2 linked regions of the Spinactinospora alkalitolerans genome follow. The protein of the gene in region 2 interacts with the protein of the main gene of each other region in a pairwise test. Links are inferred from orthologs where the notes say so. Each region holds a gene or a part of one and is shown on either strand. Other genes may lie near its edges.

Region 1 (3,325 bases), 5.2 Mb from region 2 along the record:
AGTGGACGAGCAGCAGGCGGCGGGCGAACGCGCCCAGGTCCGTCGCCGTGCTGAACACGCCGGCGTGCCCGGCCACGCCGCCCATCAGCGCGGCCGCCTCGTCGTGCACCACGCCCCAGGTGGGCGCGGTACCGGGGATGCGCTGCTCGGTCGGGGCGACGCTCGGGGTGCGCGGCAGCGGGCCGTAGGCGGTCGCCGACATCCCGGCCGGGCGCCACACCCGCGCCGCCAACCGGTCCAGCGGCTCGCCGAGCAGCCGCTCCAGCAGCAGCCCGAGCAGGATGAAGCCCCGGTCGATGTAGCGGTGCCCCTCCTCCTCCAGCGGCTCCAGCAGGATCGCCTCGATCAGGTCCTGCTCGGTCCCGACGTAGCGCTCCAGCCAGGTCACCGGATTCAGCCGCGAGGTGTGGGTGAGGATCTGGCGCGTCGTCACCGCGCCGCCGGCATAGGGGCCGCCGCCGACGTATTCGGACATCGGGGCGTCGAGATCGAGCAGGCCCTCGGCGACCGCCTGTCCCACGAGCGGCCAGGTGGCCATGACCTTGGTCAGGCTGGCGACGTCGTAGTACACATCGGGGGCCGCCGGCGCGCCGTCGAGCCCGGTGCCGATCTCCCCGACGGCGACGAACTCCCACATGCTGCCGGTCCCGACGACGGCGACCCCGCCGGGCAGCCATCCGGCGTCGACCATCACCTTCAGGACACCGCGGATCTCCGTCCCGGTGTCCGCAACCCAATCCCCGTCCCGCACGCGCCCCTCCTCACGGCTCTCCCCATGGCCGGATACCCGCAAGAGGGAATCCGTCACCCGTTCCCCCGTACGCCACCGTCCCAATGCCGTCAAAGGGATGGACCGAAACACGGATCGCTCGCCCACCGACCACCACCGAACGTACGCACGGGGAGGCCGCGGGCAGCAGGCGCGGTGTTTTCGGTATGGCGGGAAGCCGGGGCGGGGCGGATGACGGGCCGGTGCTCATCTACATGGTGAAGACGTTCGAGCGTCCCGAAGGAGCGTGGTGGGCGTCGCTGCGGTCCTCCCTGGGAGCGGCCGTGGTGCGCTGGTGCGGTGACGCCGCCGCGGAAAGAGGCCGCAGGCGATCGCCGCATGAGCGGCGCGGTCGGCCGGTTCGGGCTACCGATCCTGCGTTTGCGCAGGTGGAGGACTGTGAGAGCCGGCGAGGGGACTTGAACCCCTAACCTATCGCTTACAAGGCGATTGCTCTGCCGATTGAGCTACGCCGGCCGGTGTCGTGGACACCCAGTCGAATGGTACCGGCTCGCGGCTAGTCCGCTGACGAGCGGCGCCGGGCCACCTCGTAGAGCGACACCCCGGCGGCCACCGACGCGTTCAGCGACTCCGCGCCGCTGATCGGGATGCTCGCGACCACGTCGCAGGTCTCGCGGACCAGGCGTGACAGGCCCTTGCCCTCCGAGCCGATCACGACGACCAGCGGCCCCGTCGCCAGCTCCAGGTGGTCCAGGCGGGTGTCGCCGCCCGCGTCGAGGCCCACCGTGAACAGGCCGGCCTTCTTGTAGGACTCCAGTGTCCGGGTCAGGTTGACGGCCTGCGCGACCGGCAGCCGGGCGAGCGTGCCCGCCGATGTCTTCCACGCCGTCATGGTCACGCTCGCGGCCCGGCGCTCCGGGATGAGCAGGCCGTGCGCGCCGAACGCCGAGGCCGAACGGGCGATGGCGCCCAGGTTGTGCGGGTCGGTGACGCCGTCCAGCGCGACGACCAGCGCGGGGGTCTCGGCCTGGGTGGCCGCGTCGAGCAGGTCCTCGGCCGCCCAGTAGCGGTAGGGCCGCACCTGCAGCGCGATGCCCTGGTGGGCGGCGCCCGGCTGGCCGTTGCTCTCGCAGCGGCGGTCCAGTTCGGAGCGGTTCACCTCGTTGATGTCGACCCCGGCGGCTCCGGCGAGCTTGGCGGCCTCGTTGATCCGCTCGTCGCTGTCGAGGCTGTTGGCCAGGAACAGCCTGGTCGCCGGGACCTCTGCGCGCAGCGCCTCCACGACCGGGTTGCGGCCGACCAGCAGCTCCGGCCCGCTCCCGTCGCGCCGCCCGCCGGAGCGCGGACGCGCGGCGCCCTCACCGCCCGGCGCGGTACCGCCCTGCTGCGGCCGCTTGGCCGCACGGCTGCGCTGCTTGTCCGCGTACCAGTGCCGCTCCTCGGCGGGCAGGGTGCCCTTCTTGCCCTCGAGGGAACGCCGGCCCTTGCCACCGCTGCCCTTGGTCGGGCCCTTCTTGCTCTTGTTCGACGGCATCGCGCTCGCCCTTCCCTTCCCCGCGTACACGCGGCAAGGCCACGACCGTGGTCGGCCGTGGCCCACAATCCTGATTATCGCGGCCCCGCCCCGCGCGGGGCCGCTGCCGGAGACCTTCTAGTCCCGCTTGAGCTCCCAGCGCGGACCGCGGGGAGTGTCCTCGACCATGATCCCGGCCGCGCCGAGCCGGTCGCGGATCTCGTCGGCCGCAGCGTAGTCCTTACGGGCGCGGGCGGCCTGGCGCTGCTCCAGTGCGACCGAGACCAGGGCGTCGACCACGTCGCGCAGGCCGGTCGCCTCTCCCCCGGACCACTGCGCCGACAGCGGGTCGACACCGAGCACGTCGAGCATCGCCCGCAACTGCGCGGCGAGTTCGGCGGCCCGCTCCTTGCCGCCCTCGGCGAGCGCGGAGTTGCCCTCGCGGACGTGGCCGTGCACGACGGCGAGCCCCTGGGACACCCCGAGGTCGTCGTCGAGCGCCGAAGCGAACTCCGCCGGGACCCGGTCGGCCGGCTCCACCGGGCCGGCGACCTCGACCGTCCGGGTCAGGAAGCCCTCGATGCGCTGGTAGGCGGCCGCGGCCTCCCGCAGCGCCTCCTCGGAGTAGTCGATGACGGAGCGGTAGTGCGCCTGGCCCAGGTAGTAGCGCAGCTCCACCGGGCGGACCCTGCGCACCATCTCCGGGATCAGCAGCGAGTTGCCGAGCGACTTGCTCATCTTCTCGCCGCCCATGGTCAGCAGCCCGTTGTGCAGCCAGTAGCGGGCGAAGTCGTCGCCGGCCGCGTTGGACTGGGCCATCTCGTTCTCGTGGTGCGGGAACACGAGGTCGAGCCCGCCGCCGTGGATGTCGAAGGCGGCGCCGAGGTACCTGGTGGCCATGGCCGAGCACTCCAGGTGCCAGCCCGGCCGACCGGGGCCCCACGGCGTCTCCCAGCTCGGCTCGCCCGGGCGCGCGCCCTTCCACAGGGCGAAGTCGCGCGGGTCGCGCTTGTCGCGGTCGCCGTCGGTGTCGGCCGCGCCGCGCATCTGGTCGATCCGCTGGTTCGACAGCACGCCGTAGT
Region 2 (3,341 bases):
CCCGAGGTGCGCCACCTGGCCAACTCCGCGGCCACCCTCACCCTGCCCGAAGCCCACTTCGACCTGGTCCGCCCCGGCATCGCGAGCTACGGATTCAGCCCGATCCCCGGCCTCCCCGGCACCGGGCTGCGCCCGGCCATGACGCTCAGCGCGGGGATCGCGGTCGTCAAGCGGGTGCCCGAGGGCAGCGGCGTGTCCTACGGGCACCGCTACGTCACCGACCGGCCCACCACGCTGGCGCTCGTGCCGCTGGGGTACGGCGACGGGGTGCCCAGGGCGGCCACCAACGTCGGCCCGGTGTTCGTCGGGGGCAGGCGGCGGACGGTCTCCGGCACCGTCTGCATGGACCAGTTCGTCGTGGACGTCGGCGACGACGCGGTCGAACCGGGCGAGCCCGCCGTGCTGTTCGGTCCGGGCGACGACGGCGAGCCGACCGCGCAGGACTGGGCCGACGTCCTGGGCACCATCTCCTACGAGATCGTCACGTGCGTGGGCCAGCGGGTGCCGCGCACCTACCTGGGGGCGCAGGCCGCCGACCCGGACGCGGGGGAGGGGACCGCGCTCGTGGAAGGGGCGGGTGCGTGAGCAGGCTCCCCGGGAGCGCCGCGGCCTCGCCGACCACGGCCGCCGGGTCGTTCGCGAGCTGTCGTTCCTGCTCTCGCGGGTGCTCGGGTTCGGCACCGGCGGGGTCGCCCCGCCGTCGCCGACCAGCTCGGCACGGTGATCCGGCAGGCCTCCGCCGTCGTCGCCACCGAGTTCCGGCCGGCGCTCGACGCCCACGACGGGTCCGAGGGGCGCAAGGTGCTCCGGGATGTGCCTACCCTGGTGTTGTGCGGTGACCGGGACCGCATGACGCCCATCGAGCACGGCGAGAACATCACCGAGGCGCTGCCCGACGCCGACTTCGTCCGCGTTCCGGGCGCAGGGCACCTCGTGACCATGGAGCGCCCCGACGCCGTCAACGGCGCGCTGCGGACGCTGCTGGAACGTGCGGGCGTCCCGGGAGCGCGCGACGACGCGGCCTGATCGCCGAAGCGCCCCTCCACCGAGATGATGCTGCGAGCCATGACCGAATCCACCGACACCCTCACCACAACGACCGTCACCGCGGCCACCGACGCCGAGATGCGCGCCCTGGGCCGCCGGATCGCCGCCGAGGTGCGCCCCGGCGACCTGCTGATCCTGTCCGGCCCGCTGGGGGCGGGCAAGACCACGCTCACCCAGGGCCTGGGCGAGGGGCTGAACGTGCGCGGCCCCGTCACCTCGCCCACCTTCGTGATCTCGCGCGTGCACCCCTCGCTCGGCGGCGGTCCGGCCCTGGTGCACGTCGACGCCTACCGGCTCGGCGGCGCGGCCGAGCTCGACGACCTCGACCTCGACGCAGGCCTCGACGACTCCGTGACCATCGTGGAGTGGGGCGAGGGCGTCGCCGAGGAGCTCTCCGAGACGCGCCTGGAGATCACCATCGACCGGCTGCCCGACGACACCCGCACCGTCCGCCTGACCGGCGTGGGGCCGCGCTGGTCCGATGCGGTGCCGAACGCGCAATAGGCTGGTTGACCGTGCTGCTTCTGGCTTTCGACACCGCGACCCCCGCGGTCACCGCCGCGGTCTGCGAACCCGACGGCGCCGACGTGCGGGTGCGCGCGAGCGCGTCCTCCGTGGACGCCCGCCGCCACGGTGAACTGCTGACCCCCGGCATCCAGGGCGTGCTGGAACGCGCGGGGGCGACGTTCGCCGACCTCACCCACGTGGCCGTCGGCATCGGACCCGGCCCCTACACCGGCCTGCGGGTCGGTCTGGCCACCGCCCACGCGCTCGCCGAGGCGCTCGGCGTCGCCTGCCACGGCGTCGCCACGCTCGACGCGATCGCGTTCGCCTCAGGGCGCTCGGGCCCGTTCATCGCGGCCAGCGACGCCCGCCGCAAGGAGGTCTTCTGGGCCCGCTACGACGACGCCGTCACCCGGGTCGGGGAGATCGCGGTGGACCGGCCCGCCGAGGTCGACACCGGCGGGCTGCCCGTGATCGGCCACGGCGCCAGGATGTACGCCGAGGCGTTCGGCCAGGAGGAGGCCGCGGCCGAACCGCTGTACCCCTCGGCCGCCGCGCTCGGTGAGCTCGCCGTGCGCCGGCTGCTGGCCGGCGCGGAACTGCCCGAGCCCAGGCCCCTCTACCTGCGCCGCCCCGACGCCCAGGTCCCGGGCGCGCCGAAGAAGGTGCGCCAGTGGCAGGTGTGAACCACCGGCTGCGCCCGATGCGGCGGATCGACGTCGACCCCGTCATGGCGCTGGAGCGCGCGCTGTTCGCCGAGGACGCCTGGAGCGAGGCGATGCTGCGCGACGAGATGTCCCGGTCCAGCCGGCACTACCTGGTCGCCGAGGCGGTGCCGCCCGAGGGGACGGCGCGGGCGGAGGAGCCCGACGGGGCGGCCGCCGCGCCGATCATCGGCTACGCGGGGCTGCGCGCGGTCCCGCCCGAAGGCGACGTGCAGACCATCGCGGTCGCGCGCTCCGCCTGGGGGAGCGGGGTCGGCACCGCGCTGCTGACCGAACTGCTCGCCGAGGCCGCGCGCCGCGAGGTCACCGACGTGTTCCTGGAGGTGCGCTCGGACAATCCGCGCGCCCGGGAGCTGTACCGCCGGTTCGGGTTCGTCGAGATCGGCGTGCGGCGCGGGTACTACAAGGACGCCGACGCGATCGTGATGCGGCGGTCCCATCCCGCCGGCTCCGGCGCGGCGGAGGGCTCGGAAGGCGTGGACGAGGACCCGGAGAAGAAGACGCGATGAGTGACAACGGACTCCCCCTGATCATGGGGATCGAGAGCTCCTGCGACGAGACCGGCGTCGGCCTGGTCCGCGGGTGCGAACTGCTGTCCGACGAGGTGGCCTCCAGCGTCGAGGCGCATGCGCGCTTCGGCGGCGTGGTGCCCGAGGTCGCCAGCCGGGCCCACCTGGAGGCGATGACGCCGACCGTGCGGCGGGCGCTGGACCGCGCCGGGGTCAAGCTCTCCGACGTGGACGCCATCGCCGTGACGGCCGGTCCCGGGCTCGCGGGCGCGCTGCTGGTGGGCGTGTCGGCGGCCAAGGCCTACGCGCTGGCGCTGGACAAGCCGCTGTACGGCGTGAACCACCTGGTCGGCCACGTTGCGGTGGACCAGTTGGAGCACGGCCCGCTGCCCAAGCCGGCGGTGGCGCTGCTGGTGTCGGGCGGGCACACGTCGCTGCTGCTGGTCCGCGACCTGGCGACCGACGTCCAGGCGCTCGGCGACACCGTCGACGACGCCGCGGGCGAGGCCTACGACAAGGTGGCGCGGCTGCTTGATCTGCCCTACCCCGGCGGCCC

The links.
Region 1: the proteins of tsaE (region 2) and rlmB interact in binary tests that used the Escherichia coli proteins (3 or more experiments, as listed by UniProt). The link is inferred for Spinactinospora alkalitolerans from one-to-one orthologs.

The regions. Positions count from the first base shown.
Region 1 is NZ_JACCCC010000001.1:259,511-262,835, reverse strand. The notes cover bases 276-3,067. They hold rlmB (23S rRNA (guanosine(2251)-2'-O)-methyltransferase RlmB), read right to left. Parts: upstream 2,265-3,067; coding sequence 1,287-2,264; downstream 276-1,286. Other genes in these bases: cysS (cysteine--tRNA ligase), read right to left, coding at 2,382-3,067; HDA32_RS01355 (serine hydrolase domain-containing protein), read right to left, coding at 276-751. In the rest of the region: more of HDA32_RS01355, read right to left, coding at 1-275; more of cysS, read right to left, coding at 3,068-3,325. UniProt on the Escherichia coli protein: Specifically methylates the ribose of guanosine 2251 in 23S rRNA.
Region 2 is NZ_JACCCC010000001.1:5,480,134-5,483,474, reverse strand. The notes cover bases 1-2,808. They hold tsaE (tRNA (adenosine(37)-N6)-threonylcarbamoyltransferase complex ATPase subunit type 1 TsaE), read left to right. Parts: upstream 1-1,065; coding sequence 1,066-1,551; downstream 1,552-2,808. Other genes in these bases: tsaD (tRNA (adenosine(37)-N6)-threonylcarbamoyltransferase complex transferase subunit TsaD), read left to right, coding at 2,782-2,808; rimI (ribosomal protein S18-alanine N-acetyltransferase), read left to right, coding at 2,255-2,785; tsaB (tRNA (adenosine(37)-N6)-threonylcarbamoyltransferase complex dimerization subunit type 1 TsaB), read left to right, coding at 1,563-2,237; HDA32_RS31010 (hypothetical protein), read left to right, coding at 578-724; alr (alanine racemase), read left to right, coding at 1-585. In the rest of the region: more of tsaD, read left to right, coding at 2,809-3,341. UniProt on the Escherichia coli protein: Required for the formation of a threonylcarbamoyl group on adenosine at position 37 (t(6)A37) in tRNAs that read codons beginning with adenine.